2 linked regions of the Aggregicoccus sp. 17bor-14 genome follow. The protein of the gene in region 1 binds, or shares a complex with, the protein of each later gene. Links are inferred from orthologs where the notes say so. Each region holds a gene or a part of one and is shown in the gene's direction. Other genes may lie near its edges.

The links.
Region 2: the proteins of accB (region 1) and accD are in contact, whole or in part, in a solved structure (PDB 8UXZ), measured with the Escherichia coli proteins. The link is inferred for Aggregicoccus sp. 17bor-14 from one-to-one orthologs.

Annotation. Positions count from the first base shown.
Region 1 is NZ_VJZZ01000009.1:15,622-18,765, forward strand. What follows is about bases 259-3,093. They hold accB (acetyl-CoA carboxylase biotin carboxyl carrier protein), read left to right. Parts: upstream 259-1,301; coding sequence 1,302-1,886; downstream 1,887-3,093. Other genes in these bases: FGE12_RS17785 (hypothetical protein), read left to right, coding at 259-496; efp (elongation factor P), read left to right, coding at 631-1,209; accC (acetyl-CoA carboxylase biotin carboxylase subunit), read left to right, coding at 1,943-3,093. Outside these bases: FGE12_RS17780 (hypothetical protein), read left to right, coding at 1-115; more of FGE12_RS17785, read left to right, coding at 134-258; more of accC, read left to right, coding at 3,094-3,144. UniProt on the Escherichia coli protein: This protein is a component of the acetyl coenzyme A carboxylase complex; first, biotin carboxylase catalyzes the carboxylation of the carrier protein and then the transcarboxylase transfers the carboxyl group to form malonyl-CoA.
Region 2 is NZ_VJZZ01000001.1:730,862-734,084, reverse strand. The notes cover bases 310-3,223. They hold accD (acetyl-CoA carboxylase, carboxyltransferase subunit beta), read left to right. Parts: upstream 310-1,293; coding sequence 1,294-2,154; downstream 2,155-3,223. Other genes in these bases: FGE12_RS03220 (folylpolyglutamate synthase/dihydrofolate synthase family protein), read left to right, coding at 2,171-3,223; FGE12_RS03230 (RDD family protein), read right to left, coding at 310-1,207. Also shown: more of FGE12_RS03230, read right to left, coding at 1-309.

The DNA of each region.
Region 1 (3,144 bases):
CGTGACCGCAGCCACCTGCGCCACGGGCATCCCGGCCCAGGCCTCCGGCGCCTGCGGCGTGAACGGCTACAACAGCACCGCCCTCACCTGCGAAGCCGCTCCCGCTGGACCCTGAGCCCCCGAGCCCTCCGCCATGTCCTTCCGCACCCACCTCGAAAGCGTGGTCAACCAGGTCGACGGCGCCCTCGCGTGCAGCATCATGGGCTTCGACGGCATCGCCGTGGAGACGCACCAGAAGGACGAGGCGGGGGAGCTGGAGCTCTCGACCGCGTGGGTCGAGTACGCGAACCTGCTCACCCAGCTCAAGGGCGCCGCCGAGGCGCTCAAGACGGGCAGCGTGAGCGAGGTGAGCATCAACAGCGAGCGCGTGCTCACGCTGATGCGCATGGTCACGCCGGACTACTTCCTCGTGCTCGCGCTCAAGGCCGAGGGCAACTACGGCAAGGGCCGCTACGTGCTGCGCATCACGGCGCCCAAGGTGAAGGCCGAGCTCTAGCTCTCCTGGCCGCTGTGCAGAGGGACGCAACATCCCGGGGACGGCGCATTGCGCCGTCCCTTTCCTTTTGAAAAGGGCACCCCCATCAGCTAGACAGCCCGGACTTTTCCAGCTGTCCGAAGGAGTCGTGCGTCATGGCGGGTGTGATTGATACCTCCGAGTTCAAGAAGGGGATGAAGATCGAGATCGACGGCGAGCCGTTCGAGATCCTCGACTTCCAGCACGTGAAGCCCGGCAAGGGCAGCGCGTTCGTGCGCACCACCATCCGCAGCCTCCTCACCGGCCGCACCCTCGAGCCCACGATGAAGTCGGGCGACAAGGTCGGCAAGCCGGACATCGAGGACAAGGACATGCAGTACCTCTACAAGGAGGGCGAGGACTACTACTTCATGGACACTCGCAACTACGAGCAGACCTTCATCAGCGAGAAGGTGCTCGGCGAGCAGAAGAACTTCCTGAAGGAGAACATCAACGCCTCGATCCTCTTCTACAACGGCAAGGCGATCGGCGTGTCCCTGCCCAACTCCGTGGACCTCAAGGTCACCAAGTGCGACCCCGGCATCCGCGGCGACACCGTCTCCGGCGCCCTCAAGCCGGCGGAGCTCGAGACCGGCTACTCGGTCAACGTCCCGCTCTTCATCAACGAGGGTGACGTGCTGAAGATCGACACCCGCGACGGCAAGTACCTCACGCGCGTCTCCACCGGGGGCTAGCCCCCACCGCGCCCCACAAGGCAATTCCGCGGGGGGCCGGGGCCAGTGGCCGGGCCTCCCGCGCGCACTTCACTCACGAGGGAGAGGGACGGATGGCAACGAAGCGCAAGGCGAATCAGCCCGCGGCGGCTCAGACGGGCGCGGTGCGCGTCCAGGGCAACACCACGCTGGACGTGGACGCGCTGCGGCAGATCGTGGAGATCCTCGAGGCCTCGGACGTCACGCGGCTCACCTGGACGCGCGGCGACGAGCGGCTCTTCATCCGCCGCGGCCAGGCCCCCGCCACCACCATCGTGCACGCGGCCCCCGCGGCCCCGGCCGTCACCGTGGCGAGCGCCCCGGCGCCTGCCTACGAGGCGCCCCGGCCGGTGACCCCCGGCGTCGCGCCGGCCCCCGCGGCCGGCTCTGCCGCCCCCGCCAAGGCGGAGACGAAGCCGGGCCACGTGGTGACCAGCCCCTTCGTGGGCACCTTCTACCGCACGCCCGCCCCGGACCAGCCCGCCTTCGTCGAGGTGGGCGCCACGGTGCGCAAGGGCCAGGTGCTCTGCATCGTCGAGGCGATGAAGTTGATGAACGAGATCGAGGCCGAGGTGGCGGGCCGCGTCGCCGAGGTGCTCGTGGAGAACGGCCAGCCGGTGGAGTTCGGGCAGGCGCTGTTCCGCATCGAGCCGGCCTAGGCGCGCGGTCCCCCGAGGGCCCGCGAGGCGGGCCCATTGCGATTGGAGAAGACGGCGTGTTCAAGAAGGTCCTCATCGCCAACCGGGGCGAGATTGCCCTCCGGGTCATCCGTGCGTGCCGCGAGCTGGGCATCGCCACGGTCGCCGTGCACTCCACCGCGGACGCGCACGCGCTGCACGTGCGCTTCGCGGACGAGTCGGTGTGCATCGGGCCGCCTCCCTCCAAGGAGAGCTACCTCAACATCCCCGCGCTGCTGTCCGCCGCGGAGATCACCCGCGCGGACGCCATCCACCCGGGCTACGGCTTCCTCTCGGAGAACGCCGAGTTCGCCGAGGTGTGCGCGAGCTGCAAGATCCACTTCATCGGGCCGCGCCCCGAGATGCTGCGCCTGATGGGCAACAAGGTGCGCGCGCGCGCGGCCGCCCGCGAGGCGGGGCTGCCGCTGCTGCCCGGCAGCACCGGCACGGTGAAGGACCCGAAGGAAGCCGAGGACATGGCCAAGCAGATCGGCTTCCCGGTCATCCTCAAGGCGGCGGCGGGCGGCGGCGGCAAGGGCATGAAGATCGTGCGCGAGCCGAGCGCGCTCGCGCAGGCCTTCAGCACCGCGGCGGCCGAGGCGGTGGCGAGCTTCAACAACGGCGAGCTGTACATCGAGCGCTACGTCGAGAAGCCGCGCCACATCGAGATCCAGGTGGTGGCGGACGAGCACGGCAACGTCATCCACCTGGGCGAGCGCGAGTGCTCGGTGCAGCGGCGCCACCAGAAGCTCATCGAGGAGGCGCCCAGCCCCGGCGTCTCCCCGGAGCTGCGCGCGAAGATGGGCCGCGTCTCCATCGAGGCGATGAAGCGCATCCGCTACAACAACGTCGGCACCATCGAGTACCTGATGGACGAGACGGGCGCCTTCTACTTCATGGAGATGAACACCCGCATCCAGGTGGAGCACCCGGTGACCGAGCTCGTCACCGGCATCGACCTGGTGCGCGAGCAGATCCGCCTCTCCTACGGCGAGCCGCTCAACCGCACGCAGGACCAGATCACCATGACCGGCTCGGCCATCGAGTGCCGCGTCAACGCCGAGGACCCGGTCACCTTCGCCCCCTGGCCGGGCAAGATCACCGGCTACAGCGTGCCGGGCGGCTACGGGGTGCGGGTGGACTCGGCGGCGTACGAGAACTACACCGTGCTGCCCAACTACGACTCCCTGCTCGCCAAGCTCATCGTGCACGCGGAGAACCGCGAGACGGCCATCCGCCG
Region 2 (3,223 bases), on another replicon or contig:
GGTCCCACATCACCTGGATGAAGCCCATGAAGCCGGTGAGCATGGACGCGGCGTAGCCGTGGAAGCGCTCGAAGGAGCGCCACAGCGTCATGGGGCGGCCGTCGATGCGCACCACGCGGATGCCAAAGAGGCGCTTGCCCGGGGTGTGGCCCTTCCAGAGCACGAGGAAGCCGATGAAGTACACGTAGCTCCAGCCGATGCCGAAGCCCAGGTCGTGCACGCTGACCATGAGGAAGTGGCGGATGCCGTGCTCCTCCTGGGCCTCCTTGAGCTCCTCCTCCAGCCGGTCCTTCGTCTTGTCCAGGCGCGCCACCTGCGCCGCGAGCGTGAGGTTGCGCCGCTGCAGGGTCGCGAGCTCCGCGAGGTGCGGATCCGGGGCCGCGCCCGCCGCCGCCGCGTCAGCCGGGGCGGCCACGGGCTGCGCCGGGGCGCCCGCCAGCGGCGAGAGCACGCGCGTGAGCTCGGCGCGCGAGACGTCCGAGATGGGCACGTCCTCGTTGTCCACCATCTCGAGCAGCATCCCGGCCGCGCGCGCAGGGTCCTTCTCCTTCTTCACCCGGGCGCCCAGCTTCTCGGCGAGCGCGCGCGCCTCCTCCGGGCTCGTCGTGGTGGCCAGGCGCATCAGCTCGCCTGCGCCCAGGCCCAGCGTGTTGAAGGTGATGGGGGACTCGCCGTGCCTCCCCTCGGCGCGCTCGCGCGCGTCGGAGGCGATCTCCTCCTCGTCCTCGCGGGCCTTCTCCTGTGCCTCCTGCTTCTCGTGCACGCGCGTGACCATGCGCCCCACGCCGATGAAGGCGATGCAGAGGGCGAAGGCGAGCGCGATGCGCGTGGTCTTCTGGCGCATCCACGTGGGCGCGAAGGGCCGGCCGGCTGCCCAGTAGAGGAGGGTGCCTGCGAAGGCCCCGGCGAGCAGCGCGAGCGAGCTGAAGGCCAGGCTGAGCACGCCCACCAGCGCGAGGTCCACCAGGATGGCGCCCAGGCGCTGGCGGCGGCGGGCGAGCGGGAGCCGGGCCACGTCGGGCGAGAGCGTGAAGTGCTCGGGGTGCAGGTGGGGCTCGTCGCCGTGGGTCCCGGCGTGCGCCGCGCCGTGCGCGCTGCCGTGGCCCGCCGCGGGGGCGAGGGCCGCGGGGGGCGTCCCGGCGGCGACCAACGGCGCGGTGGGAGTCTCGGGGGTGGGGGGACCGGACGGGGAGGAGGGGGCGCTCATGGCGGTGGGGACTGTAGCAAGACGGCGCAGCGCGGCACGAGGGAACGGTTGACGGAGGCGGCCCCGGCGGTTTAACCCGCCGCCCCATGGCCGCCTGGTTCTCGAAGAAGCCCCGCATCGCCGTGGACACCGAAGCGCCCGCGGACACCCGCTCCGCTCCCAGCCGCATGCAGGGGCTGTGGGCCAAGTGCGAGAGCTGCGACGAGATCATCTACCGCCAGGAGCTGGAGAAGAACTGGAACGTGTGCCCGCTGTGCGGCCACCACATGAACTGGCCCGCGCGCGTCCGGCTGCAGGCGTTGCTGGACGAGGGCAGCTTCGAGGAGTTCGACAAGGAGCTCGAGCCCGAGGACCCGCTCGGCTTCAGCGACTCCAAGAAGTACAAGGACCGCCTCAAGAGTACCCGCAAGGCGCTCGGCGAGAACGACGCCTTCATCTCCGGCGTGGGCCGCATCGAGAACCACCCGGTCTCGGTGGGCTGCTTCGTGTTCGAGTTCATGGGCGGCTCCATGGGCTCGGTGGTGGGCGAGAAGGTGACGCGCGTGTTCGAGCGCGCGCACGAGCTCAAGTGCCCGGCCATTGTGTTCAGCGCCTCGGGCGGCGCGCGCATGCAGGAGGGCATCTTCAGCCTCATGCAGATGGCGAAGACCTCTGCGGCCATCGCGCGCTTCCGCACCGGCACCAAGCCCTACGTCTCGGTGCTCCTGCACCCGACCACGGGCGGCGTCGCGGCCTCCTTCTCCTGGCTGGGCGACATCATCCTCGCCGAGCCCAAGGCGCTGATCGGCTTCGCGGGGCCGCGCGTGATCGAGCAGACCATCCGCCAGAAGCTGCCCGAGGGCTTCCAGCGCTCGGAGTTCCTCCTCGAGCACGGGATGATCGACGCCATCGTGCACCGCAAGGAGATGCGCACGAAGCTCGCCCAGGTCATCGGCCTGCTCGGCTAGGCGAGGGCCGGGGACGATGCCGCTCCCGCGCACGCCGGACGAGGCGCTGACCTTCCTCGCCAGCCTCTCGCCCTCCACCATCCGCCTGGGCCTCGAGCGCGTGCAGGCGGTGCTCGCCCAGCTGGGCCACCCCGAGCGCCGCTACCCCGCGCTGCACGTGGCGGGCACCAACGGCAAGGGCAGCACCTGCGCCTTCGCCGCCGCGGCGCTGCGCGCGGCGGGCCACCGCGTGGCGCTCTACACCTCGCCGCACCTGGTGCGCGTGAACGAGCGCATCCAGGTGGACGGCGAGGAGATCGAGGACGCGGTGCTGGGCAGGCGCATCCTCGAGGTGCTCGAGCGCGCGCCCGGGGCCGCCGAGGAGCTGACCTACTTCGAGTTCGGCACGGTGGTCGCGCTCTGGCACTTCGCGAGCGAGGCGGTGGACGTGGCGGTGCTCGAGACGGGGCTGGGCGGCCGGCTGGACGCCACCAACACCGCGCGCCCGCTCGTCACCGCGCTCACCCCCATCTCGATGGACCACCAGGCGCTGCTGGGGGACACGCTCGCGGCCATCGCGGGTGAGAAGGCGGGCATCCTCAAGCCGGGCGTGCCGGCGGTGTGCGCGCGCCAGGCGCCCGAGGCGCTCGCCGTCATCGAGGCGCGCGCGGCCGCAGTGGGCGCGCCGCTGCTGCTCGAGGGGCGCGACTTCGCGATGGAGGGGCAGGGCGCGGGGCTGCACTACCGCAGCGCCTCCGGGCACCTGGAGCGCCTGGTGCTCTCCCTTCGCGGCCCGCACCAGCGCCAGAACGCGGCCGTGGCGCTCGCGGCGCTGGAGCAGCTCTCGCAACGCGGCCTGGGCGTGAGCGCGCGCGCGGCGCGCGAGGGGCTCCTGCAGGCGCGCTGGCCCGGGCGGCTCGAAGAGCTCGGAGGCCTCGGAGGCCTCGGAGGCCTCGGGCTCGCCCCCCAGGCGACCGTGCTGCTGGACGGTGCGCACAACCCCGCGGGCGTGCAGGCCCTGCTCGCCGCGCTCGACGCCGAGTATCCGGGGCGCCGCGTACACGCGGTGTTCGGGGTGGTGGCGGACAAG